3 regions of the Flavobacterium sp. KACC 22758 genome follow, and region 3 is predicted to be linked to each of the others. Evidence: riboswitches for the same ligand, from Rfam matches in the RefSeq annotation. Region 3 holds a riboswitch; each other region holds the start of a gene.

Region 1 (10,836 bases), 2.5 Mb from region 3:
AATCAATTCCCTGCTGTTTTGCTTTTTCCAAGATATTCTCAAAATTGTCGAGATCATGCTGTAATTTTGAATTCATAATATATAGTTATTTACATCACGCATTGTCAGGCTGAACGAAGTCAAAGCCATTTCACACGAGATAAGTTGTTTTTAGTATTTATTTTAAGAATTGAAATTTTATAGAGAAGCTACCATTTCGTCTTTTCAGAGAATCTTGAAACCATCATAGAACAGATTACATCTCCATTGGCGTTTAATAAAGTAGCGATTGGATCTACTAAAGTCCCCAGAATCATGGCAACCGGAAGTGCTTGTTCCATTGGAAAACCATAAACTGTTATGGCTAAGATTTCGCCAATATAACCTCCGTTCGGGATTCCGCCTTCGACAATTGAAACTATAACTGTAATTCCGAGTGCTAAAAGAATTGTCATCGGATCTGAAAAATCTTTACCAAACATGGCAAACAAAAAAGTTATTTTTAAGATGGATGACATACTCGAACCGTCTTTATGCAAAGGTGCTCCAAGCGGAATTACCAGATTTCGTACATGTGCCGGAATTCCCATTTTTTCTGCCGCAGTTAAATTGGCAGGAATCGTTGCAATGCTGCTGCAGGTTCCAACTGCTGTTAAAGAAGGCATTATGTTATTGCTCCAAAAAACTTTGAAGGCTCGTTTTCCGCCAGCAGCAAAAGCATATAAACTAAAGAACACAAAGAAATAGAAAATACAGGCAGCGTAATAGACTGCCATTGGTTTTGCATAAACGCCTAACAATTGTGGTCCAAAAACACCAACCTGATAAGCAAAATAAGCTCCCAAACCAATTGGTGCAAATTTCATGATGATATTCAAAAGCTGTTTCATTACCTCGTTTCCTGAATCCAGAAAACTCTTGAAAGCATTTCCTTTTTCTCCTGATTGTAATGTTGCAAAACCCACTAAAAAAGAAAAAATAATCAACGCCAGCATGCTTTTGCGAGACAATAGTTCGAAGAAATCATTGGCTGTAAGCAGTTTTGCAATTTGATCTCCCGCCGATCCTGATGCTTTTTCTTCAAAAGCAACTTTGGCAATCGCAATATGTTCATGAATTGGAAAAAGATAAACCGCGCAAATCATTACAATTGCTGAAATCAGAATTGTCGCGAGAAAAACCAATAACATTATAACAAACAGTTTTCCTAGTTTCTCTGTTCTTTCCAGATTCGCAACCGAAGAACCAATCGTAAAAAAGATAAGCGGAATAATGGCTGTAAAAAGTAAATTCAGGAATATATCGCCAAGAGGTTTTATGATCAAAACATCTTCTCCAAATACCAATCCGAAAATGCTCCCGATTATAATACCGCCAAGAAGCCATAAAATACTGCTGTAACTCTGCAAAAAATTGATTTTCTTAACTTCCATAAGTTGTCGAGAATTATATTCGGAAAAGATTAATAATAAAGAATGAAAGTACTCAAAAAAAGGATTGCAAAAATTGATTGGTTATTTTTTTTGCCACAGATTATAGGGATTAAAATGATTTTCTAATCTGTGGTAATCTTTATAATCTGTGGCAAAAAAAATTATTTCTCCAGAACAATAGTAGTAAAAGCTCTGTCGACTAATTCGCCTGTTTTACTTTTTACTTTTTCGGTTTGTGTTTCGGTGTACACAATTTTAAAAGGCGTTTTCTTGATTAATTCCTGTGCTTTTTCTGTACTGTACAATTCAAATTCAAATTGTGTAAAAGGCAGTTTTTTCATGAAATCTTCTTCGGCAAATGTCAGGCAGAAATTCCCGTTTGGTTTTAAAACTCTGTAAATTTCCGAAAGTAATTCTTCTGGTTTCTGCCAGAAATAAATTGTATTTACGGTAAATATCTTATCGAATAATCCATCCTCAAACGGAACTGCGTTTCCGTCATAAAGTGAAAAGAAAGCCTGTTTTTGAGAAACAAAATTTCTATTGATCTGACGCGCTTCCTGAAACATCAATTCTGACATTTCCAGTCCGTAGTATTTTAGATTTTTGGCTTGTTCAAACAAAAATTCTACGTGGCCTGCGTTTCCGTGGCCTAGTTCCAGAATTCTGTTTTCGTTTGAAATATTTAAATTCTGAATCGAATGTTTGGTCATGTTGATGTTCGTTTCGTTCATCATATTGCCCATTTCGATTCCTTTTTCTCCCGATGGATGTTTTAATTGAGAGGCTATGGCTTGTAGTTCTTCTTGTTTCATAATCTTTTAAATTAAATTCCAATTTAAAAATACCAAATTCCAAGCTTTCTTGTCATTTCGGGAATTTTCACCATTAAGACATTAAGAAAATTAAGCTAAACTTGATGAGCTTAATTCTAAATGGTAAAAAGAAAATTAAGGCCTGGCTTTATGAACTTAATCTCTTAATGGTAAAAAAAACTAAAAAACCTGACTTGCAATCTGGCGAATATTCTCAGATTTACCCATTGAATAATAGTGTAAAAATGGAACTCCTGCGGCTTTTAATTCTAATGACTGCTGAATCGCCCATTCGATTCCGACTTGTTTGATTTCAGCATTGTTTTTGCATTTATCTACAGCATCGATTAAATCTTCTGGCAAATCGATTCTGAAAATCTGCGGCAAAACTTGTAAATGTCTTTGAACAGCAATTGGTTTAATTCCAGGAATAATAGGAATTGTGATCCCCATTTCTCTTGCTTTTTCTACAAAAGCAAAATATTTCGAATTATCAAAAAACATTTGTGTTACCACATAATCAGCTCCTGCATCTACTTTTTCTTTTAATCTTTTTAAATCTGATTGTAAAGATGGTGATTCTAAATGTTTTTCCGGATAACCGGCAACACCAATACAGAAATCTGCTTTGTTATCAGCATCTATTACTTCGTGCAGATATTGCCCGCAGTTTAGATCTTTAATTTGTTTAACCAAATCAATTGCATAGTGGTTACCGCCAGCTTTTGGCACAAAAGATTGTTCATCTTTCATTGCATCGCCGCGAAGCGCCATTACGTTGTTAATTCCTAAATAATGACAGTCAACCAGCATGTATTCGGTTTCTTCTTTTGTAAAACCACCGCAAAGCAAATGCGGAACCGTATCTACATTATATTTATGTTTTATAGAAGCGCAGATTCCAAGCGTTCCAGGACGCATACGAGTCAGTTTTTTATCCAAAAGTCCGTTACCTTTATCTATGTAAATATACTCCTCACGTGAAGTCGTTACATCAATAAACGGTGGATTAAACTCCATTAACGGATCAATATTATCGTATAATTCCTGAATACTTTTCCCCTTTTGAGGCGGAATAATTTCAAATGAGAATAATGTTTTTCCTTTGGCGTTTTCTATATGTTCTGTTACTTTCATTTTAAGTCTTAAAGTTTGAAAGTCGAAAGTCGAAAGTCTTTCCTTTCGGACTTTAAGACTTTTGACTTTAGACTAATTTAATCTGCTATATTAGGGTTTAACCATTTCATTGCGTAATCAAGCGGTACATTTCGGCGTTTGGCGTAATCTGTAACCTGATCCTCTTTTATTTTTCCTAGTCCGAAATAGCGGCTTTTTGGATTTCCGAAATAGTATCCTGAAACTGACGAAGCCGGCCACATAGCCATGCTTTCTGTTAGTTTCACTCCTATTTGTTTTTCAACATCTAAAAGCTTCCAGATTGTTGGTTTCTCTAAGTGATCTGGACAAGCTGGATAACCCGGAGCAGGACGAATTCCTTTATAATTTTCTTTAATCAATTCTTCGTTGGTTAAAGATTCATCGGCATCATAACCCCAGAAATCTTTACGTACTCGCTCGTGAAGATATTCGGCGAAAGCCTCCGCAAAACGATCTGCAAGGGCTTTAACCATGATTGAATTGTAATCATCTAAATTCTTTTCGTATTCTGCTGCCCATTCGTCTACACCAAAACCTGTTGTTACACAGAAAGCTCCCATATAATCGGTTACGCCACTGTCTTTTGGAAGAATAAAATCGGCTAAAGCAATGTTTGGAGCACCTTTTGTTTTTTGCGACTGCTGACGAAGCGTTAAGAATTTCTCTAAAACTTTTCCATTTTCATCGCGCAATTCGATATCGTCATCATTTACCTGATTCGCAGGGAAAATTCCGTAAATACCCTTTGCTTTTAGTTTTTTCTCAGCCAAAATTACTTTCAGCATTGCCTGAGCATCGTTAAAAACAGATGTCGCTTCTTTACCCACAACTTCATCCGTTAGAATCGCAGGATATTTTCCGTACAATTCCCAAGTCTGAAAAAATGGCGTCCAGTCGATATACGGAACCAAAACATCTAGTTCTATTTCAATCGTTTGTGCACCAATTACTTTTGGTTTAACTGGAGTATATTCGCTCCAGTCCAATGGCAATTTGTTTTTACGGGCATCTTCAATCGTCAGGAAGTTTTTATCTCTCGAACGATTTAAGAATGTTTCTCTAAAAGAATCGTATTCTGCACGAATATCTGCTGCATATATTTTTCGGTTATGATCTAACAGATTTCCTGCAACAGTAACAGCTCTCGAAGCATCGTTTACGTGAATTACAGTTTCTCTGTATTGAGGCGCAATTTTCACCGCGGTGTGCGCGCGAGAAGTAGTTGCCCCGCCAATCATAATCGGGATTTTAATATCTTGTTTGTCTAATTCTTTGGCCAAGTACACCATTTCGTCAAGCGAAGGTGTAATCAATCCGCTTAATCCAATAATATCTACTTCGTGTTCAATTGCCGCTGCAATGATTTTTTCTGGAGGAACCATAACACCAAGATCTACAATCTCATAATTGTTACAAGCTAAAACTACCGAAACGATGTTTTTACCAATATCGTGAACATCGCCTTTTACAGTCGCCATCAGGATTTTTCCGTTTCCTTGTTTGTCTCCGGCTTGTTTGCTTTCTTCGATAAAAGGTAATAAATAAGCCACGGCTTTTTTCATTACACGAGCCGATTTCACCACCTGAGGCAGGAACATTTTTCCGCTTCCGAATAAATCTCCAACCACATTCATTCCTGTCATCAAATTGATTTCGATAACTTCAATTGGTTTCGTTGCAGCCAAACGCGCTTCTTCAACATCTTCTTCAATAAAAGCATCAATTCCTTTTACCAATGAGTGTGTAATACGCTCTTGAACGGTTCCAAAACGCCATTCCTGAACTACTTTTTCATCGCTTTTTGCTTCGCCTTTTACATTTTCTGCAAAATCTAAAAGTCGTTCCGTAGCATCGTCGCGTCTATCTAAAATTACGTCTTCAACGTGTTCTAATAAATCTTTCGGAATGTCATCGTAAATCGTCAACATCTCCGGATTAACGATTCCCATCGTCATTCCGTTTTTAATTGCGTGGTACAAAAACACCGAGTGCATCGCTTCACGAACGGTATCGTTTCCTCTAAAAGAAAACGAAACGTTACTTACTCCACCACTAATATGTGCATGCGGAAGATTCTCCCGAACCCATTTTGTTCCTCTAAAAAAGTCCAGAGCATTCAGGCGGTGTTCTTCCATTCCTGTTGCAACTGGGAAAATATTCAAATCGAAAATAATATCCTGCGGAGGGAATCCTACTTTGTTAACCAAAATATCATACGAACGCTTACAGATTTCCACTCTACGATCGTAATTATCGGCCTGACCCACTTCGTCAAATGCCATTACAATAGCAGCTGCTCCGTAACGTTTGATTAATTTAGCGTGGTGAATAAAGGCTTCTTCTCCTTCTTTTAACGAAATCGAGTTTACAACGCTTTTTCCTTGTACTACTTTTAGACCTGCTTCAATGATTTCCCATTTCGAACTGTCGATCATAATCGGCACTCTCGAAATATCTGGTTCTGCAGCAATTAAATTCAAAAATTTAGTCATTGCAGTAACACCGTCAAGCATTCCCTCATCCATATTAATATCGATGATCTGTGCTCCGCCTTCTACCTGCTGTCTTGCAATATCAAGCGCCTCGTCATATTTCTCTTCCTTGATTAATCTCAAGAATTTTCTTGAACCTGTTACATTCGTACGCTCGCCAACATTCACGAAAACACTTTCGGGCGTAATAATCAACGGTTCTAATCCTGATAATACAAGGTCTCTTCTTTTTTCTGTCATTTTCTACCAATCCATTGTTCCTACAGAACATTTAATTTACTTTTTGCTTGTCTTTGCGATGAACGAAGCAATCTCATTCTAATATTTCAAATCCTAAAAACTATTTTAGGATTATGTGTTTATTCTTCAACCTTATTTTGGGCGTGTCCCTCCGGGCCGGGCTATCCGCTATTAGTCCTCGCTCTTCCTTCGTCAGGCTGTGGGCTAACCGCTTCTATCCCTCACGCAAATTCGGTTTCATAAGAAATTCTCTCAATTATCCCCTTTATATTCAATTTGCCAGTTAAGGCTATCCAATTTATCAAGAGTGATAAAATATTTTTTACTGTAAATATTTTTAGCAAATATTGTTTTCCAACCATATTTATCTACACTATCCTTTTCTACTATAAATAACCTTGCTTTTTTGTCTTCTAATCTTTGAAAATAATTATTCCAATATCTCGGTCTATCGCTATTAGCAATCATTTTTCCGCTCATGATTTCCTCGAAAACAAATGGAGCATCATAATCTCCTCTTTTACTTTCATTAAAATCATCTTGATATTCATAATAAAAGCTTGAATCATTCATACTATCATTTTCGGATAGAATACTATATATTATTTTATCAGAACTATTTTTAACAATCAGTTCTCTTGTATCTAATTTATCACAAGAACAAAAATTAAGTAAAATAAAAATCAAAAGAATTTTACTTGTTTTTAGCATAATTTTTATTTGTACAAAATTTTCTAAATTATTCAATAACCGGCGCAACTCTTGGCTTATAATCCTTCGCAACCTCAGCAATTAGTCGAATATGATCTGGCGTTGTTCCGCAACAACCTCCGATGATATTGATTAAATTATCTTCTAAATACTCTTTAATGAATACCTGAGTCTGTTCTGGTGTTTCGTCATATTGTCCGAAAGCATTTGGTAAACCTGCGTTTGGATGTGCCGACACATTAAAGCTTGTGTTATGCGCTAATGTTTTTAAATACGGTTTCAACAAATCGGCTCCAAGAGCGCAATTAAATCCTACACTTAATAACGGAATATGCGAAACTGAAATCAAAAACGCTTCTACAGTTTGTCCAGAAAGTGTTCTTCCTGAAGCATCTGTAATCGTTCCTGAAACCATGATTGGAATATCGATGTTGCGTTCTTCTTTTACTTCTTCGATTGCAAAAAGTGCGGCTTTTGCATTTAATGTATCGAAGATTGTTTCTACTAAAAGTAAATCGCATCCCCCATCCATTAATGCTTCTGCTTGTTGTTTGTATGCAATTCGCAAATCGTCAAATGTTACAGCTCTATAACCCGGATCGTTTACATCTGGCGACATACTTGCTGTACGGTTTGTCGGCCCAATTGAACCCGCTACAAAACGTGGTTTTTCTGGATTTTTAGCAGTAAACTCATCCGCAACTTGTCTGGCGATTTTTGCCGATTCGTAGTTTAACTCGTAAACCAAATCTTCCATGTGATAATCGGCCATACCGATTGTCGTTCCTGAGAAGGTATTGGTTTCTACAATGTCAGCACCTGCTTCAAAATAAGCGGCATGAACATCGCGGATCGCTTGTGGTTGTGTTAGGGATAGTAAATCGTTGTTTCCTTTTAATGGATGCGGGAAATCTTTGAAACGCTCTCCTCTGAAATCTTCTTCTGAGAAATTATAGCGCTGCAGCATTGTTCCCATTGCTCCGTCAAGGATTAGGATATTTTTTTTTATTGCTTCTTGAATTGTTATTGCCATGGCTTCTTTTTTTAGCTTCTGAGATTATCCCGATAGCTATCGGGACTAAGATGCTAAGTTTTTTTATTATGATTGTGAAGGTTCTTTTAAACCCAACAGGTTTTGAAAACCTGTCGGGTTTAATCTTCGATATTTTTTTTACATTAATTCCAAAAGTGCAGTATTGCTGGCTCATTAGCCCCGATTGAAGTGGAAATTATTTTGCTTTTTCCTTTAAAAAGCAAAATGATTGCAACGTAAAGCGGGAACTACTGACTGCAAAAATGCGCCAATGATTCGCTCCTGATACAGAATCTGTTTCAGTAAATATTATATGTTATCGAGAAAAGTTTTGAGAAATACGAGTATGTATTTGTGTTATCTATCTTTAATACTGGAAAATGTCGTACAAAGTAGAATTTAGCACCTTCTTTATGATAAAGGGTTGCTAAGGTTTCATCGGGTCTATCCCTCCGCCTTTCGTGATAACTGACAATAATTTTAAGAACAGTGCAAAGGTATGAAATAGGGTTTCGATTTGCAAATGTTTTTTTTCTAAGGTTCTGAGGGACTTAGGCGCTAAGGTTCTAAGGTTTTTCTTTTATATAATTTTAGCTCCGGAGGAGCATAATATTTATAGAAAAACAATCATCAGAACATAAAAGCTCCAGCGGAGCGATATATATTTCGCTCCGCTGGAGCTCTTGCCCAAACGAATAATTTCTTTTCTATAAATATGTCATCCCTCTGGGATTAATAAAAAAGCTAAACCTGTTTTTCTAATATAGCCCGTGGTTTCAACCACGGGGAACGTATTGTGATAATCCGTTTTGTTTTGTTATCATGTAAATTGATTGTGCGTTGTGTCTATACGTTGTGTTCCAGTGGTTGAAACCACTGGCTATGTTTGAATATGTTTTATAAAAAAAAGCTCAAACTTTTTTAAAGTTTGAGCTTCATATATAAAATCTTAGTGTCTTAGAAACTAAGAATCTTAGCAACTTAAACAATCGCTTTCACAACCGCTTTTGGCGCTTCTTTACGAGTTCCGTCGAAACCGTCTACTCCTGAAACTGTTGTATATTTCAATACGTATTTTTTACCTGGATTGATGATTCCGTATGCAGCTTGGCACATTAAAGTTGCTTCGTGGAAACCACAAAGGATTAACTTTAATTTTCCTGGGTATGTATTTACGTCTCCAATTGCGAAGATTCCCGGAATGTTTGTCTGGTAATCTAATGCATTGTTTACTTTAATTGCATTTTTCTCGATTTCTAATCCCCAGTCTCCAATTGGACCTAATTTTGGCGTTAATCCGAAAAGTGGAATGAAATAATCGCAGTCGATTTTACGATGTGCGCCGTTTTCTTCGATATCTAGTGACTCAACGTGCTCAGCACCATTGATTCCGATAACTTCTGCTGGAGTGATTAATTTGATTTTTCCAGCTGATTTTAATTCCTGTACTTTTTCTACAGAATCTAAAGCTCCTCTAAATTCGTTTCTTCTGTGGATTAAAGTTACTTCTGAAGCCACATTTGCCAAGAAGATACTCCAGTCTAATGCTGAATCTCCTCCTCCTGCAATTACCACTCTTTTGTCTCTGAATTTCTCAGGATTTTTAATGAAGTATTTTACTCCTTTATCTTCATAAAACTCGATATCTTCGATAAGTGGTTTACGAGGCTCGAAACTTCCTAAACCTCCAGCGATTGCAATAACTGGCGCGTGAAATTTAGTTCCTTTGTTTGATGTTACAATGAAAGTTCCGTCTTCTTGCTTTTCAACTGTTTCAGCACGTTCTCCTAAAGTAAAACCTGGTTCAAATTGTTTGATTTGCTCCATTAATCCATCAACTAAATCTCCTGCTAATACTTCTGGAAATCCAGGAATATCATAAATTGGTTTTTTTGGATATAACTCTGATAGCTGTCCTCCTGGTTGTGGAAGAGCATCTAAAATGTGGCATTTTAATTTTAACAATCCTGCCTCAAATACGGCAAATAAACCTGTTGGGCCTGCTCCAATTATAAGTATATCTGTTTTAATCATTATGTTGTTGTTTATAATCATTCTTAATAACGCAAAGAAACGAATAAATCCTTGTACTTTCAATGATTTTTATCATTAATTTCTTTCCGAAACCTTTTTACTCTTTATTTTTTAATGAAGAGGTAATCTCATTCATTCTTTTAACCTTTTCTTCAAAATTGCCTTTTAAGGTTTTTCGATATTCGTTCAGATTCTCAACCATTTGGTTGATATCTTCTGGAATTACTTCTTCAAAAAATTCACGCAATCTTTTTGCCGTTGTTGGCGATTTTCCGTTAGTAGAAATAGCAATTTTGACATTTCCTTTTGTTACGATTCCACCCAAATAATAATCACATAAATCTGGTGTGTCGGCTATATTGCAAATCAAATAGCGTTTTCTTGCTAAATCGTAAACCTTTTTATTTACTTTCAAATCGTCTGTACAGGCAATTACCATGTGACGTTTTTTGAGCATTTTCTTTTTGAACTTCGATTCCGTCAATTTAATCGAAGGATGTTTCTCGGCCAGAACTTTTATTTCTAAATGAAATTCTTTTGCCACTACCTCAACATTTGCATTCGGACTTGACTTTAGCAAGAAAGAAAGCTTTTCCAGACCTACATTTCCTCCGCCTACAATTAGTACATTTAAATTGTGAAGCTTTAAAAATATCGGATATAATTCGTTTTGTTCCATGTTACCAATATGTTGTTCCTAACGGAACAATTAATAATGCAAACTTCGGGTTAAAACCTGACGCTGCAAAATCGGTGTTAATCATATGTTCCTAACGGAACATTATTAATGTGAAAACATTTTTTTTCTACCGATGAGATGTTCCTAACGGAACATAATTCTAACGAATTTCTTCTTTTGATAGAAATTCTTCGTAAAATCCTTTTAGTTTATTGCTTTCGCGGACAACCTCGCCGAAAACAATAATGGCTGGCGAACCTAA
Region 2 (10,836 bases), 2.6 Mb from region 3:
TAAAACCATTTTGATTTGCAAATTAAAGTTCAACTTTTTTTATTTTTTATAGCAGAAATTTAACAAAAGCATACTATTTTGATAGGGTAATAGAAAATATTTTGATTTTTGTTTGGCTGATTAAAAAATAGTTCGCAAATTTGCCTTGTTAAAATCACAGAACAAAAATGAAATTTACAGTTTGCAATATGATGTCTTGTAAGATGCCGGAATTCTCCGCAGAGACTCTATTGTAGATTTTTTTTCAACAATATATAGAACCTCTGCCCGCCGCAGAGGTTTTTTTTGTTTAAAACCGAAAAAAAACTGTAAGTCTTTTAAGCCAAAAACAAATTAATCACTAAAAAGAAATGAAAAAAAATGTACTAATTGTTTTGGGTCTTGTGACATTTTCAGGCCTTTATGCTCAGGACAACAAAACCGAGCAGGATTCTTTGAAGAATAATGAATTGTCAGAAGTAACCATAATTGGATCAAGAAGTAAGAACAGAGTAAAAACAGATGTGCCGGTTCCGGTTGATGTTTTTAATATTGCCGATATTACAAAAGGAGCGCCGCAAACCAGCGTAACTCAAATTTTAAATTATGTTGCGCCGTCGTTTACAAGTAACGCAACATCAACTGCCGATGCAACAGATCACGTAGATCCGGCACAATTAAGAGGTTTAGGACCAGATCAGGTTTTAATTTTAGTAAACGGAAAACGCAGGCACACCAGCGCACTGGTAAACATAAACGGATCGCCCGGAAGAGGATCTGTAGGAACAGATTTAAATGCCATTCCATCTTTTGCTATTGAAAGAATCGAAGTTTTGAGAGACGGTGCGGCAGCACAATACGGGTCGGATGCTATTGCAGGAGTTATCAATATCGTATTAAAGAAAAATGCCAACTATATTTCTGGAGGAGTCCAGTATGGAGCTAACTTGTCATCAGGTTCAAATAACTTTAAAGGCGGTTCTGATGGACAAACAACCCAGATTGATTTAAATTACGGAACTTCTTTAGGAAAACCAGGAAGTTATTTAAACCTAACTGCTGTTGGTGTAACAAGACAGGCAACAAGCAGAGCAGGAATTAGAAATAACGGAATTTTTAATGCTTATAATGCTGTAGAAAACAGAGCGGCTCAAAATGGAGTTGAAATCAATTCATTGTTCAGCAATATTAATACAACAGGAAATTCGGCACAAATTATAAGTTCGCTGCAGCAATATGCGCCGCAGGTAAGTTATTTTACAACAGCACAGCAAAATGCAATTGCATCAGCAACAACAATTGCTCAAATGCAGACAGCACTTAATTTTGATGTTACTAATAATGAGTTAGCATATAGAGGACAGCAAAGAGCAGATTATAATATGAGTGTGGGGCAGTCAGAATTAGCTTCGGGACAAGCATATTATAATGCAAAATATCCTTTAACCGAAACGACTTCACTATATTCATTTGGAGGAATCTCTTATAGAAATGGGAAATCCTATGCTTTTAACAGACTGCCAAACGGTTCAGGAACTTTCACGCAAGTGTACCAAAACGGATTTTTACCGGAAATTGAATCGAAAATATTAGATGCTTCAGCAGCACTTGGAGTTACTACAAATATTTTAGGTTTCAACACAGATTTAAGCACCAATTTAGGAACAAATTCATTTAATTATGATTTAAACAATACTATCAATGCTACTTTAGGAACCAATTCGCCTTTGAGTTTTGATGCCGGAAAAGTTTCATTTTTACAAAGCACAACCAATTTAGATTTCAGTAAAAAGCTTGATGTTCTTTCTGGATTAAATGTTGCTTTTGGAGGGGAATTTAGATATGAAAATTACCAAATTAAAGCAGGAGAAGAAGCTTCATACGGATTATATGATGTAAACGGAGCTTTGGTAACCGGAATTTTACCAAGTACTTCACCTTTAATTGTTACTGATTTCTTTGGTAACAAACGTGGAGCGGGAGCGCAGGGATTCTCAGGATTTCAGCCTTCAGATGCTAAAGAAAAAGACAGACAAAGCGGTGCTGCCTATATTGATTTAGAGTTGAATGCAACCGAAAAATGGCTGGTAAACGGAGCAGCACGTTATGAAAACTATTCAGATTTTGGAAGTACAGTTACTTTTAAATTAGCTTCTCTTTTAAAATTAACAGATAATATCAATTGGAGAGTTTCAGGGCAGACAGGTTTTAGAGCGCCATCATTACAGCAAAAATATTTTGAAAGCAGTTCTACCCAATTCATTAATGGTTCGCCTTATCAGGTTGGATATTTTACAAATGATTCTCAGGCGGCAAAAAGTATTGGTGTAGAAAATTTAAAACCAGAAAAATCAAAAAGCATCAGCACAGGATTTACATTTAAAATTCCAGAAGCAAACATTACAATTTCTACAGATGCTTATTATACAAGAATCAACGACAGAATTGTTTTATCAGGACAATATGCTAGACCAACAGATGCGCAGATAAATGCAGCAACATCGCAGACACAAAAAGATGCTTTGACATTGTTTCAACAGGCATTTGATTTAAAAGGTGTTGAGAGAGCTTCGTTCTGGACAAATGGAATTGACTCAGAAACAAAAGGAATTGATTTAGTAATTTCTCAAAAATATGATGTAATTCAGGATTTTGTAATTAGAAATGATTTTGCTTTAAGTTTTAATGAAACAAAAAGAGTAGGCGCTTTAAATGTACCACAGTCTATTATTGATGCAGGCGGCGATCCTTATATATATTCATTTTTTCCTGAGTCAAGCCGAATTTATTTAGAAGAAGCAATTCCGAAATTAAAAGCAAACCTAACAACGACTTTCAGTATCAAAAAACTGGATATATATTTAAGAAACAGCTATTTTGGAAAAGTAACAGATCCGGGAGCAACAGATGTTAATTTAGATGGATTTTCTTCTGTTTACGAACATCCGGAATACAGCGCAAAATTAGTAACTGATTTGTCGTTCGGATACCAGATAAACGAACATTTTAGAGCAACCGTTGGATTTAATAATATAGGAGATGTTTATCCGGACAGAAATAATCCTTCGACTCCGGCTTTCACAAACACAACTCCAACTTTATCTCCGGCGCCAAGTACAGACTTAACAAACGCAAATCAGTTTGCATATTCAAGAGCTGTATCGCAATTTGGATTAAACGGAAGATTTGGTTTTGCACGTTTAAGTTTTAAATTTTAAAGTAAAAGAATAGACCACAGATTATAAAGATTAAACGAATTAGCGCTGATTTTTAAAATCAATGTAATCTTTTTAATCTGTGGCTAACCTTTCAGAATAATTTAGTGAGCTGAAAGGTTTGATTTTAGTGGCTTACAAAAATTTAATGTTAAATATCAAAATTTTATTTGGCAGTTAAATAAATAAATATTACATTTACTCTATCAAATTAGTCGAGTTTAAAAAAGGAATTAAATTTTAAATAGAAATGAAAACAATAGCAGGAAAAAATATGATGTGTTGTAGTATGATGCAAATGTGCATCCAACCTTGCTGTTGCCAAAAGTAAAAGATACAATCTTTGTTATAGTTACACTATAAGCCCTTTTGGTCGCCATCCGAAAGGGCTTTTTTCATTTCAACACTTTAAATTAAAAATCATGAAGACATTAAATTCCATAGCAGTAGAATATTTATTGAGAAACGATTCTCAAAATGACAATAACAAATCAGAAAATCTAACAAAAGAAATCACAAGAATCAATTCAGAACAGGATAGAAAAGTTCAAAAATCATTACTGTTTCAAATGTATGATCTTGAAACAGAAGGAGAATTTTCTTTTGCTTAATCACCACAAAATTTAATTACAATCAGATAACAATATATAATAGTATTAACAATACCTAAAAAACTAAGAAATCATGAGCACACAAAAATTTGCAACAAACGCATTACACGCAGGACACGATGTTACCAAAAATTCAGGAACAAGAGCAGTACCAATTTATCAGACATCATCATACGTATTTAATAATGCCGATCATGCTGCCAATTTATTCGGTCTTGCCGAAGCTGGATTTATTTACACAAGATTAAATAACCCAACAAACGATGTTTTAGAACAGAGGCTTGCCACACTCGAAGGCGGTATTGGAGCTGTAGTTACGGCATCTGGAGCATCAGCAATTTCTACCACTTTATTAACTTTATTAAGAACCGGCGATCATATCGTAGCATCAAATAGTTTATACGGCGGTACTTACAACTTATTAAGCGTAACATTATCTCGTTTAGGAATTACAACCACTTTTGTAGACCCTTCAGATCCACAAAATTTTACTAAAGCAGCAAAAGAAAATACCAGAGCATTTTTTGTAGAATCTTTAGGAAATCCAAAATTAGACGTATTAGACTTAAAAGCAATTTCGGCAGAAGCCAAAGCATTCAAAGTGCCATTTATAGTAGATAATACAGTTGCGACACCTTATTTATTAAACCCAATTAAATATGGTGCCGATATTGTAATTCACTCTTTAACCAAATATATAGCCGGAAATGGAACATCATTAGGCGGTGTAATTATCGATGCCGGAAACTTTGACTGGGCTAACGGAAAATTTCCTGAATTTACAGAGCCGTCTGCAGGATATCACGGATTAGTATATCACGAAGCTTTAGGAAATGCAGCCTTTATTGCAAAAGCAAGAATCGAAGGATTACGAGATTTCGGAGCTGCTTTGAGTCCGTTTAATGCTTTTCAGATAATTCAGGGATTAGAAACGCTTCCAATCCGAATTAAAAAACACAGTGGAAATGCTTTGGTTCTGGCCGAATGGTTAGAAAAACAAGATGAGGTAGTCTGGGTAAATTATCCAGGTTTGAAATCAAATAAATATTATGATTTAGCCAAAGAATACCTTCCGGAAGGACAAAGCGGTATTATAACTTTTGGATTAAAAGGAGGTTTTGACGCTGCTAAAAAAGTAGTAGACGAAACGAAGTTATTCTCACTTTTGGCCAATATTGGCGACACAAAATCGCTTATTATTCACCCTGCAAGCACTACTCACCAGCAATTGTCTGAAGAAGACCAATTGGCTACAGGAGTATCAAAAGATTTAGTCCGACTTTCTGTTGGAATAGAAGATGTTGAAGATTTAATTGCCGACTTACAAGCGGTTTTTGAAAGCGTAACCCAATCGCAGTACAGCATCAATAAGAATTAGGTTTTTTTGTTTTTTGTTTGAAAAATTGCCTTTAGCAGCGTGAGTTCTGCTAGAGGTGATTTTTTATGAAAAGAAAATCATCATACAGATATATTTTAAAAATTAAAATTATGTCAAAGCTTAAAATAAATATCATCCTATTTGGAATAGGAAATATAGGAAGCACATTAATCAATCAGATTATCGAAAGTCAGGAGTTTTTTCTGCAAAGCAAAAATGTCGATTTTCATTTCCCTATCATTACCAATTCTACAGTAGCCTTTTTCGAGAAAGAAGGCGTTGGATATGCCTGGGAAACCAATTTTAGAGAATTGGCTGTACCGTTTAGAGTCGAAGATATTATTGAATTTGCAAAAGAAAACGAATTCGAAAATCTTATTGCCGTTGATGCCACTGCCAGCGACGAATTGATTGGTCATTATAATACTTTAATCGAAAACGGATTCAATATCGTGGCTGTAAACAAAAAAGCCAATACGCTCCCAATTGATCTCTATAAAAAAATTAGGGAAAATCTAAAAAAATACGACAAAGAGTTCTTGTATGAAACCTCCGTAGATACAGGATTTCCGGTTTTGCAGACATTAAGGGATTTGTATTATTCAGGAGAAAAAATAACCAAAATACGAGGTGTGTTTTCAGATAACCTGAGTTATGTATTTAATCGTTTTTCGGCCGAAGAAAACTCTTTTTCCTCTATTTTAAAAGATGCCAGTCTGCTCGGATTAATGCGTTCTACATTTAAAGAAGATCTGTCTGGAAATGATACTGCCAGAAAACTATTGATCCTGACGAGAGAAATAGGAAAAGAATTCGAATTTTCAGATATAAAAATTCATCCTTTCATAAGAGAAGAACACTTAGAAAAAAATGGAATACTGAATAAAGATGCTATTGATAAATCATTTAAAATTGCCAAAATAACCCAAAAAGACAATCACGTCTTACGATATATTGGAGAATTTGATGTCGAGAAAAATACGCTGGAAGTAAAATTAGTATCAGAACCTGTAACATCAGCAATTGGCCAGTTAAAAGGTTCAGACTCTATTTTCGAAATTTACACACAATCATATGCTAATACTCCAATTGTGCTTCAAAGTGCATCACCATGCAAACAGGCAATTTCGAGAGGTTTAATAACCGATATTCTAAAAGTTGCAGAAAAAATAAAAAATAAAGAAGCAGTCTGGCTTTAGTGGTTTTCAATATTAGATAGTTCTTTGAAAGATTGAAACAGAAAGTTAGATATTTTTTTGTAAGATTTAACCTTCTTTAATTCAAATTGTAATTTTGTAAGATGTTTTTTAACGATAAAAAGCTGTTTTTTAACGTTTTTTAAGAAAAAATAAGCTTTTATAACTTGCAATATTAAAAAAATATTCGCAAATTTGTAAGACAAGTTAGAACTGTTAAAAAAGCAGTAATAATTGTTAAAATAGACAAAAACACTTTTTAGATTTTAATCACATCAAAAAAGTTTATAAAAAATACTAAATGCAAGATTTTTTAAAAATAACAGTCAAATCACAAATGAATAAGTCCCTACAGATGAACAAGATGTTCAATGTCGCACGTATTTGTGTATGCGTCTGTTGATACTAAAAGTATATATAAGTTGTATAAAACTTAGACCCTTTTGGTATTAAAAATCCAAAAGGGTTTTTTTATTCCATTTAGCATCATAACAAAGAATTAAAGTAAACATAAAGATTAAAAAATAACTAACATAAACTTAAACATCATGAGCGCAATTAACTACTTAAGAAAAAAATTCAGAAGTACAAAAACTGAAAGAAACAATCCGCCGCCAATAAATGAATTGATCCACCCAAGTTTCGGAATAACTGAAACAGATAAAAAAGCGGTAAAAAAAGCACCAAATTCATTATTGTTTTTGATGTATTCTAAAGAAAATGAAACGCTTTTCATCTAAGTTGAAAAGTACCATCATACAGGGCTGAAACCTGCATAACATTACTGGGCATAACGTTCGGTAATTTTGTGCGTACAATAGTTTCTGATTGAATTATGTTTAAGAAATTGAATAATCAGTATCGATAAAATTTGTTAGTTTAAGAAATTAGTAGTTAATTTGCACCGTTAAGTTCAAAAACGTATTGAAATGTTATAAAGAAAGGAGGAGGGATTAGACCCGATGAATCCTTAGCAACCCTTCGTTAATTCGAAGAAGGTGCTGCATTCTACCACGCCCAAACGTGGAAAGATAACAACAAGAATTTTTTTAGTTTCAACTCTAGACTTTCTTTCTAATATTTCCACATACAAATCAAAAAGTAAAAAGATTTGAAATTGGAAAATATACCAAGTCCCATTATAATTCAAGATTTCATCACCGAAAGTGGTGCACTGTATCAATCGTTACCGTTAAGTTTTACACTTTCCGGAAAACCGTTATATACAGCTCCAATTGTTTTGGTTAATCATGCCTTAACTGGAAACGCACATGTTACCGGCGAAAATGGCTGGTGGAGTGATCTAATCGGCGAAGCCAAAACTATCGATACCAATCAATATACCGTTTTGGCGTTTAATGTTCCCGGAAACGGAACCGATTCGTTTATAATCGAAAATTATCAGGATTTTACAACCAGAGATATTGCCAAAATCTTCATCAAAGGGTTAAAAGCACTGCATATTGAAAAAGTTTTTGCCATAATAGGCGGTTCTGTCGGCGGAGGAATCGCTTGGGAAATTCTGGCTCTGGAACCCAGCATTACAGAACATTTAATTCCTATTGCAACAGATTGGAAATCGACTGACTGGATGATTGCCAACTGTTTCCTGCAAGAACAAATTCTAAACAATTCTTCGAGACCAATCGAAGATGCCAGAATACACGCTATGTTATGTTACCGTTCTCCGGAATCATTCAAAGAAAAATTTCAGCGAACCATCAATCAGGATCTTTTGATTTTTAATATCGAAAGCTGGCTGGCACATCATGGCAAAAAATTACAGCAGCGATACCAGTTGTCATCTTATAAATTGATGAACCAATTGCTTAAAACCATCGATATTACCAGAAATAGTGAAGATTTCGAAACGTTAATATCTAAATCAAATGCTGCGATTCATATCGTGGCTATCAATTCAGATTTGTTTTTTACACCAAAAGAAAATCTGGAAACCTACAATGAATTAAAGAAATTTAAAAACAATGTTTTTTACAGCGAGATTGATTCGGTTCACGGACATGACGCTTTTTTAATCGAGTACAAACAATTAGATCATTTACTTGCCGATATTTTTAAGGCAGAAACAATAGCAAAATAAAATGAAAGTATTAAAATTTGGAGGTAAATCATTATCAAACGGAGAAGGACTTAACAAAGTAGTTTCAATCATTTCAGATAAAGTAAATCAAGGCGAGCAAATTGCCGTAGTCGTTTCTGCCCGAGGAAATGCGACAGATGAATTAGAAGATATCTTAAGAATTGCTGCTAAAAACGGTAATTATAAGCCTTTATTAGAAAGTTTTAAAGCATACCAGACTTCAGATTATCCGCAGGTAGATTTATCTGAGGAATTCAATATTTTAGATAAATTATTTGAAGGAGTAAGCCTTATTGGTGATTACAGCAATAAAATTAAAGATCAGATTTTGTCAAAAGGCGAATTGCTTTCGGCTAAATTATTGACTTCAATTTTAGTTGAAAAAGGAATACCTGCCAATTTTGTTGATACAAGAGAATTGTTGAAAACAGATTCTAAATTTGGTGATGCTCAGCCTTTAGAACAGCTTTCAAAGAAAAACGTCATCAATTATTTCAAACTTCATAATGGTGAAACAGTAAATATCGTTACCGGTTTTATTGGTTCAAACAACAACAACGACACCACAACTTTAGGAAGAAACGGAAGCAATTACACCGCTTCGTTAATTGCTAATTATCTGGATGCAGAAGAACTTCAAAACTTTACACACGTTGACGGAATCTATACAGCAAATCCAGATTTAGTTGCCGATGCTAAAAAAATCGAATTCTTATCGTTTAATGAGGCAAATGAATTAGCTAATTTTGGAGCAACTATTCTGCATGCCAAAACGATAATTCCTTTATTAGAAAAAAATATTCCCCTTCGTATTTTAAATACATTCAATCACGAAAATCACGGAACTTTAATCACTTCAAATTCTGCAAAAGAAGGAATTAAAACCCTTTCTGTCTTAGAAAATGTATCTCTTGTAAATCTTGAAGGACGAGGATTACTCGGAAAAGCCGGAGTTGATGCCCGAATTTTTAAAGTTATGGGCGATCATAACATCAGCGTAAGCATCATCTCGCAAGGTTCTTCTGAAAGAGGAATTGGATTAGTTGTGGCTAAAGACAAAGCAACTCTTGCAATGGTTGAATTAGAAAAAGAGTTCGAAAATGACTTTTATTCTAAAGATGTAAACCAGATTACAGTGACTGATAATGTTTCGGTAATTTCAATTATTGGGCAGGATTTAAGTACATTCCATAAACCCTATACAGCTTTAATTAAAAATAAAATAGTTCCAATTTTATTCAACAATACCGTTACTGGTAAAAATGTGAGTTTGGTTGTTAAAAAAGAAGAATTAAACAAAGCCTTAAACGTAATTCACGGAGAGATTTTTGGAGTTTCTAAAAAAATCAACATTGCGATTTTCGGTCACGGATTAGTGGGTGGAACTTTAATTAATCAAATTTTAGAATCGGCTTCTGCAATCGAAAAACGAAAAGATATTAAGCTGAATGTTTTTGCTATCGCAAACTCTAAAAAACTGCTTTTAAATAAAAATGGCGTAACTTCAAGCTGGAAAAACGACATTGAAACAAAAGGCGAATCATATACGATTCAGGACATTATTGATTATGCAAATGAATACCATTTAGAGAACTTAATTGCAGTTGATAATACAGCGAGTGCTTCATTTGTAGAAAATTATGTTACACTGGTAGAAAGCAGTTTCGACTTGATTTCGTCAAATAAAGTCGCTAATACTTTAACGTATGGTTTCTATAAAGAATTAAGAAAAGCTTTGGCAGAAAACCAAAAGAATTATTTGTACGAAACCAATGTTGGAGCTGGATTACCGTTAATTGATACAATTAAACTGCTTCACCTTTCAGGAGAAAACATTACAAAAATTAAGGGGGTTTTCTCAGGAACATTAAGTTATTTATTCAATAATTTTTCTGCAAAAGATGCTCCGTTCAGCGAAATTCTGCAGGAAGCAATTGATAACGGATATACAGAACCAGATCCGCGTGAAGATTTATGCGGAAATGATGTGGGAAGAAAATTATTGATCCTGGCAAGAGAATTAGATTTACAAAATGAGTTTGAAGAAATTTCAATTCAAAATTTAATTCCGGAGCACTTACGTGAAGGAAGCGCTGCCGATTTCTTGACTAAATTAAAAGAATTTGATCCAATTTATGCTAAAATAAAAGCAGATCAACAGCCAAATCACGTATTAAGATATATTGGTGAATTGTCTGGAGATTTGCAGAATGACAAAGGAAATTTAGAAGTAAAATTAGTTTCAGTGCCTTCAGATACAGCTTTAGGCGGATTAAAAGGATCTGATTCTTTCTTCGAAATTTATACAGAATCTTATGGAGATCGTCCAATCGTTATTCAAGGAGCCGGTGCAGGT
Region 3 (10,836 bases):
TATGCTCAGGAAGTTCAAACAAACGATTTCCCAAAAATTGCCAAAATGATAGACGACGGAAAAAGTGAGGAAGAAATCAATCTTGCAGCAAAACAGCTTGATGATACAAAAGGCATCGAACTGGATAAAAAATACAAAAAAGTAATGGATTTACTTTTGCCTTATGCCGACAAGCACGGTGTAGAATATAAAAGATTCTAAAAAAAGTTATGAGTTATGAATTATGAGTTTTTAAAACGAGATAGCTCATATTTATTTAAAGCCAGCTTTTTATCAAATAAAAAAGGCAGATGAAACAATTCATCTGCCTTTTTAAATTTTTATAAAATCAGTGATAAGTAAGCCTTAACTCATAACTCATAATTAAGAACTCATAATTAAAACTACCACCCTTTTACAGCACCGCCTTTAAATTCATGCTCGGCAGCTTTTTCTACTTCAGGAGATTGGAAAGCCTGTAAAAACTGTTTTACTTTTTCTTCGTTTTTATTGTCTTCGCGGCTTACTACTAAGTTTACATAAGGCGATTCTTTATCTTCAATAAACAAAGCATCACGTGACGGAACCAATCCCGCCTGAGAAGCAAAAGTATTGTTGATAATCGCAATAGAAACATTAGCATCGTCTAAAGCGCGAGGTAATTGAGGTGCTTCTAATTCTAATATTTTTAAGTTTTTAGGATTACTTACTATATCAGTTACTTTAGGTAATAAACCTACGCCGTCTTTCAGTTTTAATAAACCATTTTTCTGTAAAAGTAATAACGAACGACCTCCGTTTGTTGGGTCATTTGGAATAATAATAGTGCTTTCATTTTTTAGTTCAGAAAGGCTTTTGATTTTTTTAGAATATCCGGCAATTGGATAAACAAATGTATTACCAATAATGGCAAGTTTATAACCGCGCTGTTTAGACTGCTCATCTAAATAAGGTTTATGCTGAAATGCATTAGCATCAATATCACCCTGACTTAAAGCTTCATTTGGAACTACATAATCGTTAAAAGAAACCAATTCTACTTCTAATCCAAATTTTTCTTTAGCAACTTTTTTAGCAGCTTCTGCTACTTTTAATTCTGGTCCGGCAGCAACTCCCACTTTTATAAAATGCGGATCATTGTTTTTGCTCTTCCCGCAGTTTGATAAAACAAGTGCCAAAGCCAAAACTCCAGCCGTTTTTAAAATATTACGTTTCATATCTTTTATTGTAAATTGTTAATTATTAATTGATGATTATCTGTGGTCAAATCGTTTTGATAAAGCATCTCCCGCAAATTGTATAAGAAATACTAATAGCACCAGCAAAGCCAAAACCGAATTCATTGTTAAGGCATCATAACCAATATAGCCATATTGATATCCTACTTGTCCTAAACCTCCTGCGCCAACTGCTCCGCCCATTGCAGAATACCCAACAAGAGTAATCAAAGTAATCGATGCTGCGTTTATTAATGAAGGCAAAGCTTCTGGAAGTAATACTTTATATACAATCTGGAAAGGTGTTGCACCTAAAGCTCTTGCCGCTTCAATTAATCCTGACGGAAGTCCCAATAAACTGTTCTCAACCAAACGGGCAATAAACGGTGCGGCGCCAATGCTCAACGGAACTAAGGCTGCACTTACACCAATCGAAGTTCCCACGATAGCGCGTGTAAACGGAATCATCCAAACGATTAAAATAATAAACGGAATGGAACGGAAAACGTTTACCACAACAGACAAAATTCTGTTTAAAACCTTTTGTTCCAATATTTGATTTTTTCGGGTAAGGAAAAGCAAAACTCCCGTTGGAAGTCCGATTAGAAAACCAAAAAAGCCCGACACAAAAGTCATAACAATGGTTTCCCAGGTTCCTTTTACTAATAAGTCAATAAGTGAATCAGACATAACCTATAATTTCTGTTTTAATGTGTTTTGAAATAAAATATTGAATTGCTGCATCGTAGTTTTCACGTTTTCCTGATAATTCAATCAGCATAACGCCAAAATTTACATCTCCAGCCTGATCCATTTGCGCACTTACAATTTTAAAATTGGTATCAAACAATCTTGAAACCTCAGAAATAACAGGTTCATTAACCGATTTTCCGGTCATTTCAAGCTTTAATAACGGATTTAAGGTTCCGTTATCTTCTTTCTGTAATTTTTCTTCGTAAACGCTTGGAATTTCTAAATGAAGAGACGAAGCAATAAACTCTCTTGTCAGCTCATGTTTAGGGTCAGCAAAAATTTCGCCTACACTTCCCTGCTCTATTAATTTTCCGTGGCTGATAACGGCAACTTCATCACAAATCGATTTTACAACTTCCATTTGGTGCGTAATTAATAAAACCGTGATATTTAAACGACGGTTAATATCTTTCAGCAAATTCAAAATAGAACGCGTAGTAGCCGGATCAAGTGCACTTGTTGCTTCATCACACAATAAAACTTTCGGATTATTAGCCAAAGTTCTGGCAATGGCAACTCTTTGTTTTTGTCCGCCCGAAAGACTTGCCGGATAATCATTTGCTTTTTCTGCTAAACCTACTAATTGCAGTAATTCTAAAACGCGCGTTTTAATTTCGGCTTTTGGAGTTCCCACTAATTCAAGTGGAAAAGCCACATTTTCAAAAACAGTTCTTGAAGAAAGCAGGTTAAAATGCTGAAAAATCATCCCGATTTGTCTTCTTTCAATCGCCAGTTCAGCGTTTGAAAGCTGCATTAAAGCCTTTCCGTCTACAATAATTTCTCCAGATGTGGGTCTCTCTAATAAATTGACACAACGGATTAAAGTACTTTTCCCCGCTCCCGAAGTTCCAATTACACCAAAGATTTTTCCTGGCGGCACCGTGAGCGAAACACCATCCAAAGCAGAAACTATCCTGTCTTTCTGATGAAAAATTTTGGTAACATTTTTTAATTCAATCATTTGTTCAAATTCAAGGTTTTAAAACAAAAAAGCCTTTCAAATCTTCATGAAAGGCTTTTTGAAATAAATTGTATTATTTTATATATAAGCCAGATCAGTGAATTTCATAGCAATAGCACAGTACATCATACTACAGCTATAATAATTCAAATTCTGGTTCTTGTTTCTCATTGCGGTTGCAAATTTAAACAGATATTTTTAATTTTTATGTAAAAAGTACAAAACTTTTATTAACCTATCAAAATAGTAGATTACTAAAACGATTCCTTGAAATTAATTACTCCTTTTTTGCATCCAGTAAAACAGCTAACTGAATGCAGGGCAAATCTGAACGATTGCTCCAGGCATGATTTGTACCACGCTGAATTACGATATCTCCAGCTTGTAAAAGTGTTTCTTCTTCATCAACTATCAAATAAATCTCACCTGCCAAAATGACGATGTAATCTAAAGTATCAGTTTGATGCATTAACGGATGAGGCTGACCTTTAGGCGCTTCAATTCCTAGATCTTTATCAGGCGGAATTTGTACATACCGAAAATAACTTCCGTTTTTTGGTGTATTTGGAAAAGCGGTATTTTCAATTCTTTTTTCTTCAAATTTAGCCGGTGTACTATCAGTTGACCAGATATCAGAAATAATTAATCCCGGAAAATGCTCTGATACATTGCTCACGATTTCATCTTGTTCGATAATTGATTTTCCGTTTCGTAAGCCCGTTACGATTCTTCTTGGTATTGTTTTCATTCTTTATTAATCTTCATTATTAATTTTCTTCCGTATGTTTTGTTCTCACGCAAAATAGCCAGCGCTTTATTGACAGTTTCTGTATTTAGTTCACCAATTACAGAAATATTTGGCGGACTAATAATTCCATTTTCTATTAAATAACTCAACTCACTTAAACCATTTTTGTAATATTCATATTGTTTCTCAATTCCGTATGCATAATTAGAAATATTGTAAATAGCTGCGCCTTTAGTAAAAAGAATACTTCGGGATTCTGCCGTTAAAAAATTTGTGACGTCAATATAAGTTCCGTTTATTTTTAAAAGTTTTGCAGCGATATCAGCAATACTGTTTCCAACCAAATCCACAACGATATCGAACTTTTTATTTTCGTTTAAAGAAAGAGCAGTTTCGTATACATCTTCTTTTTTATAATTGACGATTTGCTCTCGCTTTACTCCTAAGTTTATCAAAGAAGAGATACTTTCATCATTTCCGGCTGTTACCCAAAATTTTTTAAAATTATTAGCTGTAAGAAGTTTTATAAACATATTTCCCACTCCGCCGGCAGCACCCGTAATAAATATCGAATCAGCTGCAGAAGCGTTCATTCTTTTAAATGATTGTAATGCGGTTAGTCCTGCCGATGGAATTCCTGCTGTTGCTGCAAAAGAAATATTTTGAGGTTTTTTAACTGCGATTCCTTCCGGAACACAAATGTATTCGGCATAAGTTCCATTAGATCCCATACTGCCTGAACCGCAGAAAACGGCATCTCCAATTTTAAATTCTGTTACTTCTGTACCAATTGCTGTAATTATTCCTGAAAATTCACGTCCCAGAATTGGTGAATGAATCAGTTTTCTTTCAGATTCATTTTCAGTCATTTGATAATCAATTGGATTAAATCCTGAAGCTGCAATCTTTACCTGAATCTGATTGGGTTCTGGCTGTGGAATTACCACTGTTTCGAGCTTAAATTCTCGGTTTTCCTGTAATATAACTGCTTTCATTTTTATCGTTTTAGTTTACAAAAGTATCGCTGTAATACTTTATTTTTGTTATGGGTTAACCCAAGGTAACCGGTTACCAAAGAGAAACTAGTATGGCAAAAATTAATGATAACGGAGTACTTCGGGAAGCCAATTGTTCTGAAGAACTTATGGCAATGCGTGACAGTCTTGACGTTTTAGGCGGAAAATGGAAATTGATGATTCTAAGATTTTTAACTAACCGAACTCATCAGGTTATTCATTTTAAAAAAATGCAGCGTGAAATTGACGGTATTTCGGCTAAAATGCTCAGCAAGGAACTTAAAGAACTTGAAACTAATCTTCTTATTACAAGAACCGAACAAGATACCAAACCCGCAACCGTAATTTATGCTATTACCGAATATGGAAAATCGGTACTTCCGGTTACAGAAACCTTAGTTAACTGGGGATTGGCACACCGGGAAAAGATTATCGAATCGCTTAAATAATTCTAAAAAAAACATTCCGTTGGGAATGTTTGGTCGGTAGAACAAAAATTGAATTTTGATTATACGTTCCATAGGAACGTTTGATGAATGACGTAAATGCCAAATTCAATCAAACAAATGTCCTTACAGGACATAACACAAAACGATACCATTTTTCTACAAGCGAGATATTCCTACGGAATATTACTCATTATAAACCCGACAGGTTTTTGAAAACCTGTCGGGTTTAAAACTTAACTAACTATACTTACACTAACTTAAACCATTCGTTTACTTCTTCTGCTATATTTTCTTTTATTTCAGGATTTTCAAATTCATTTGAAACCGGATTATATTCATAATCTTTCTGCCATTTTTTATAATTCGAAGCTATTTTCTCGATTGCATCACAGATATAAAAAAGCGCTTCATTTGTCATAATCGGATGCAGCGATAAACGCACCCAGCCCGGTTTATTAGATTGATTTCGCTGTAACAACTCATTTGTAATTTCAGCCGATCTTTTTTCATTGATGTTGAACAAATAATGCGCATAGGTACTTGCGCAAGACCAGCCGCCGCGAACCTGAATTCCGAAACGGTCATTTAAAAGTCTTACAATTAAATTGTAATGAATATCTTCGATTACAAAAGAAACACAGCCAATTCTTTCTGTGGTTAAATCGCCTAAAATGGATAATCCCTGTATTTTTTGAAGTCTCGAAAAACAAAGGTCAAGCAGTTCTTTTTCTCTCTTTTTGATTTTGTCAACTCCCATTTGTTGTTTTAATTCTAAAGCCAAAGCAGTTCTTATAACCTGCAGAAACCCCGGAGTCCCGCCATCTTCCCTCACTTCTATTACATCGCTGTAACAATATTTCCCTAATGGATTGGTCCATTTTACATTTCCCCCGCCTGGATTATCTGGAAAATCAGATTGATATAATTTTTCATTAAAAACTAAAATACCGCAGGTTCCGGGTCCGCCCAAAAATTTATGAGGCGAAAAGAAAATTGCATCTAATTGCTGTTCTGGATCTTTTGGATGCATATCAATTTTGACATACGGTGCCGAAGCTGCAAAATCTACAAAACAAAGTCCGCCGTTTTGGTGCATGATTTTAGCTAATTCATGATAAGGCGTAATAATTCCCGTAACATTCGAACAGGCCGTAAATGAACCTATTTTTAAGCTTCTGTCTGCATATTTTTTGATTTCCTCAGAAAGCACCTTCGGATCAACTAAATTATTTTCATCAGGCGGTAAAATCACAACTTCGGCATTTGTTTCATACCACGAAACCTGATTGGAATGATGCTCCATGTGCGTGATAAAAACGACAGGTCTGTCCTGGTCTGATTTTGTTCGCAAAGCCATAATACGCTGCAGTTTCGATAAAGCAGCGGTCATACCGCTTCCGGTTGTTATCAAAACATCTGATTCATTAGCGTTAACCGATTTTTTAATAATATCTCTTGCATACTGATACGCATACGTGGACGTTTTTCCTGTTTGACTTGAAAGTGAATGCGTATTGGCAATCATTGGACCTATTTTGTTGAGCATTATATCTTCGATCGGGATATACAGCCTTCCACTGGCAACCCAGTCAGCATATATCAGATTTTGTTCTCCGTAAACCGATTCGAAAGTATGATCAATTCCTACTGTATTTTCTCTAAACTTAGAAAAGTAACATTCAGACTCTGTTGGTTTTGTTGTTGGCTCAATAGCATTCATTTCCTTTATCATTTTAATTAACTAAATTTATTATTGATTGAATCTTTTTTAAAAACATAGAAACATAGATTATATTCTAAATAATAGATATTTGAAAAAATCTGGATTTTCACACATAGCTATGTTTATTAAAACAAGTGAAACGCCTTTATACATAAAGAAAAACTATGTTTCTATGTGTTTAAATAAATTAATTTGCCTGCACTAAAAGTGATTTAAGTGTAGATTGTAATTCTTCTCCGTGCAGATTTTTCGCTACGATTATTCCTTTAGAATCTACTAAATAGTTTCCCGGAATAGCTCTTACACCGTACAATTTAGCAACGGCACTGTTCCAGAAAAGTAAATCAGAAACATGTGTCCAGGTTAAATTATCGTCCTGAATTCCTTTAATCCAGTTTTCTTTCTTTTTATCTAATGAGATTCCCACAATATTGAATCCTTTGTCATGAAATTCTTTGTAAGCGGCTACGATATTTGGATTTTCTCTTCGGCATGGACCGCACCATGAAGCCCAAAAATCGACTAAAGTGTAACCTTTTAAATTATCATAAAGACGAACTGGCTTTCCGTTAGGATCATTGGCTGTAAAATCTGGGGCTTTTTTACCTACTGCTAATCCGTCTAAAACAACAGCCAGTTCTTTTAATTCTTTCACGTAAGTGGTATTTTGAAGACTTTTATCCAGCAGGGCAATATTTTGTGTAATCTGCTCAGGTGTTAATCTGTACGACCAATTTCTGTATAAGACATAAGCAGAAACAATAGATTTTGGATGTTCAGTTATAAATTTGCTGATTTCTGGATCTTTGCTCTTTTTATAGGTTTCGAATAAATCCTGAGAAGCTGAACCCTCAACGACAGAAGCTGTATAATATTTCTTCGGACTCAGCTTTACTGTAATTGGTTCTTTTTCAAGGAAAACATACAAAGGCGAACTTTCTGTGTTTACACTTAATCCGTATAATTCAGGCGTTTTTACTTTTGTTTTAAAACTAAAATTTCCGTCTTTTACTTTTACTGAATCTATTGTGGTAAACATTTTATTGTGAAATTTCTGTAAGTAAACGTATTGTGCAACGGTATCGACAACAGTTCCTTTTAATTGTAAATTACTTTCCTGAGCCTGAGTTTGAACAGCTCCAAGAAACAAAGCAAAACCTAATAGTATTTTTTTCATTTTATTTTTAGTTTTTAGATTAGACAAAAGGGTTTCAGGCCGATGAAAAAACCATCAGCAGATTGTATTTTAAAAAGAAGGTTTAAGAGAGAATTCGTGTTTTTACATTCGAAAAACGGCCAGACTATTTTCTTCTAAAATTATATTCAAAAGCTCATAACCGGCGTATAAAATTGATTCTGTTTTCATTTTAATAAATTTTAATGGATGAACTTATTCAGATTTTGAGGAAATCTTTCTTATCTGCCCGCTTATAGCGGAAGGATTTAGCACCTTATTCGGCAACAGGTTGCTAAGACTTCATTGGGCCTATTCCCTCAGTCTTTCTGGATAAGTATCATTATATAATTTTTCTGTGATACAAATATATACTAATTCTACCAAATTAGTCAAGTATAAGATAAGTTTTTTTCATTTTTATTAAAAAAGTGTTATTCAACAAAATATAAATCACTGTATTTAAACTAATTATGCCAAAATATAAACTTAAAAGATGCATCAATTTTATAATGGAAATTCATACATCAATCCCAATATGCTTGATTAGCTTGTTTTTATAAGACATAAAAAAAACTCATTTCGGTTATGAAATGAGTTTGTATTTAGAATTATGATTTTAATCCATCAAAATAAGCTGTAGTTTCTTCAATCAAAGCATTCATCAAAACAGAAGCTTTAGTATGTTTTAAAATTGGAGAAATCTGACCGCCCCAAAATAATATCATATCCCATTTTTGTTTATCCAGCGCTGCTTTTCGCAGTGGAGCAATAAAAGTAGTCTGTAATGGAAAAGGCAGAATATCTGATTCTTTTCCCATTATATCTTTAGCAAGCCGGCTTGTAATCCCGCGTCCGAGTCTTCCTGTGTAAGCGCGTGAAAGTGTGGTGTATTTTGCAGCATCAGAAAACAGCATTTCTCTGTGAATTGGCAGTGCATTAGATTCGTTTGTAGCTAAAAAAGCGGTTCCTATCTGGGCAGCACTTGCTCCTAAAGTTAAAGCTGCTGCAATTCCTTTTCCATCAGCAATGCCGCCGGCTGCAATTATGGGTGTTTTTATTTTTTCGCGCATTAACTGCAATAGAACAAAAGTTCCGGTTAAAGAAGCTTCAGATTTATCTAAAAAAGAAGGACGATGTCCGCCTGCTTCAAAACCAGAAGCAATAATCATATCAACGCCTTTGCTGTCCAAAAAAACAGCTTCATCAAGAGTTGTTGCTGCTCCAACCGTTACAATTCCTGATCTTCGGCATTGTTCTAAAACATCATCTGAGGGAACGCCAAACATAAAACTGAAAACTTTTGGCTTAACGTCTAAAATAACCTGCAGCTGATTTTCAAATCTAGATTGAAATGGAGCTGGTTTTTCCGGAAGTGCGATTCCAGCTTCATCATAATACGGTTTAAAAACGGCTTTTGTTTTCTCAAACTGTTCATCGGTTAAACCGCCTTCGGTAATATCGTGGTCTGAAACCAAAAGATTGATATTATAGGGTTTATTTGTGGCTGCTTTTAACTGTTTATCAATGTCGAAAATTTCCTGCGGACTCATTGTATAAGCTCCATAACCGCCTAATCCGCCTGCATTAGAAACTGCAGCTGTTAATTCTACAGTAGATAAATTGCCTCCAAAAGGTCCTTGTAAAATTGGATAATCAATTCCTAAGAGTTCTTTAGCTTTTGTATTGTACCACATTGCTTCAAGATTTAAATTATCTGCTGGTATCAGTCAGCATTTTGTTAACAATCAGCCATCGGCCGTTAATCTTATGGAAAGATAAAAAATCCCGATAATTAAAGTCATACATTTTAACATTTAATTCGGCCACAGCAATAGAATTTACAACGCTTATATGCAGAATTTCTCCTTTAAACGGCTTACCGGAATCCTTTGGACTTTGTCGGTTTTTAACACCATCCAGATACAAATCGACTGTTTTAAAATAAGGCTGCCCATTTACATCCCCAAACAGGAATGTTCCGGGTTGAAAAATACTTCCTAAAAGTATTTCATCACCTTCATAAATGCCTTTAAAATAATAATTTTCTATGGCATCTGTAATAGCCTGAATTTCTATTTGATTTTCCATTTTAATTGTATTTTGAGCTTTTATGCCCTGAAAATTCCAGAGCATAAAAGCAGTTAATAAAATCGTTTTCATTTAATTTAAATTGTGTCCTGCACCTTTTCCGCCGTCAACATTAATAATGGCTCCGGTAATAAAATTACTTTTGGCAACAGTGTAAACCATTTCAGAAACATCATCGGTCTCTCCTACTCTGTTTAATAAATGCAGTCCGGCACTCTGATCAGCATTGTCACCATGCATTGGCGTACGAATTACACCCGGAGCAACGGTATTGACACGAATATTTTGTTTTCCAAATTCGGCCGCTAACTGAATCGTCAAGGCATGAATTGCTCCTTTACTTGAAATAGGTGCCGAAGCGGGCCATCCGCCTAAACCATGATTTACCAATGGTGTTCCGATATTAATTACCACGCCTCCCTGCTGTTTAAGCATTTGCGGAATAACAGATTGAGTTGTGAAATAAGTTCCTTTTAAATTGGTTTTTAGAAAGGTATCTAAATACGCCTCGTCTACTTCTAAAAATGGTTTACTGGCAAAAATTCCGGCATTATTGATTAATACATCTACAGAACCAAATTTTTCTAAAGCAATTCTAACCAGTTGTTCTCCTGTTTTTTTGTCGCTTACATCTCCGGCAAATTTTGCCAGATTATCGCCTGCACCAAATTCATTGAACGTTTTTTCTAATGCGCTTTCTGTTAGCGAATTGATTACAACATTAT

What was found. Region 3 has a riboswitch for S-adenosylmethionine ahead of PQ462_RS13415 (TlpA disulfide reductase family protein). Riboswitches for the same ligand answer to the same signal wherever they lie in the genome.
Region 1: linked by a shared signal. The riboswitch ahead of PQ462_RS02545 (homocysteine S-methyltransferase family protein) and the one ahead of PQ462_RS13415 (TlpA disulfide reductase family protein) in region 3 are both predicted to bind S-adenosylmethionine.
Region 2: linked by a shared signal. The riboswitch ahead of PQ462_RS02470 (alpha/beta fold hydrolase) and the one ahead of PQ462_RS13415 (TlpA disulfide reductase family protein) in region 3 are both predicted to bind S-adenosylmethionine.

The regions. Positions count from the first base shown of each region.
Region 1 covers NZ_CP117878.1:570,992-581,827, reverse strand. Annotated here, with positions in the region: gene PQ462_RS02575 (pyridoxal phosphate-dependent decarboxylase family protein) at 1-76, opposite strand, end outside; gene PQ462_RS02570 (dicarboxylate/amino acid:cation symporter) at 189-1,412, opposite strand; gene PQ462_RS02565 (class I SAM-dependent methyltransferase) at 1,574-2,227, opposite strand; gene metF (methylenetetrahydrofolate reductase [NAD(P)H]) at 2,408-3,364, opposite strand; gene metH (methionine synthase) at 3,442-6,117, opposite strand; gene PQ462_RS02550 (hypothetical protein) at 6,370-6,828, opposite strand; gene PQ462_RS02545 (homocysteine S-methyltransferase family protein) at 6,857-7,861, opposite strand; SAM riboswitch class I at 8,216-8,332, opposite strand; gene PQ462_RS02540 (NAD(P)/FAD-dependent oxidoreductase) at 8,843-9,895, opposite strand; gene PQ462_RS02535 (precorrin-2 dehydrogenase/sirohydrochlorin ferrochelatase family protein) at 9,993-10,574, opposite strand; gene cobA (uroporphyrinogen-III C-methyltransferase) at 10,735-10,836, opposite strand, start outside.
Region 2 covers NZ_CP117878.1:549,010-559,845, forward strand. Annotated here, with positions in the region: gene PQ462_RS02445 (TonB-dependent receptor plug domain-containing protein) at 351-3,197, shown strand; gene PQ462_RS02450 (hypothetical protein) at 3,617-3,805, shown strand; gene PQ462_RS02455 (O-acetylhomoserine aminocarboxypropyltransferase/cysteine synthase family protein) at 3,879-5,183, shown strand; gene PQ462_RS02460 (aspartate kinase) at 5,294-6,382, shown strand; gene PQ462_RS02465 (hypothetical protein) at 6,928-7,119, shown strand; SAM riboswitch class I at 7,309-7,417, shown strand; gene PQ462_RS02470 (alpha/beta fold hydrolase) at 7,497-8,480, shown strand; gene thrA (bifunctional aspartate kinase/homoserine dehydrogenase I) at 8,482-10,836, shown strand, end outside.
Region 3 covers NZ_CP117878.1:3,120,789-3,131,624, forward strand. Annotated here, with positions in the region: gene PQ462_RS13375 (hypothetical protein) at 1-201, shown strand, start outside; gene metQ (methionine ABC transporter substrate-binding lipoprotein MetQ) at 384-1,196, opposite strand; gene PQ462_RS13385 (methionine ABC transporter permease MetI) at 1,233-1,886, opposite strand; gene metN (methionine ABC transporter ATP-binding protein MetN) at 1,879-2,910, opposite strand; gene PQ462_RS13395 (cupin domain-containing protein) at 3,188-3,658, opposite strand; gene PQ462_RS13400 (NADP-dependent oxidoreductase) at 3,655-4,653, opposite strand; gene PQ462_RS13405 (winged helix-turn-helix transcriptional regulator) at 4,746-5,123, shown strand; gene PQ462_RS13410 (aminotransferase class V-fold PLP-dependent enzyme) at 5,371-6,843, opposite strand; gene PQ462_RS13415 (TlpA disulfide reductase family protein) at 7,034-8,023, opposite strand; SAM riboswitch class I at 8,260-8,360, opposite strand; gene PQ462_RS13420 (NAD(P)H-dependent flavin oxidoreductase) at 8,632-9,717, opposite strand; gene PQ462_RS13425 (nuclear transport factor 2 family protein) at 9,734-10,183, opposite strand; gene PQ462_RS13430 (SDR family NAD(P)-dependent oxidoreductase) at 10,184-10,836, opposite strand, start outside.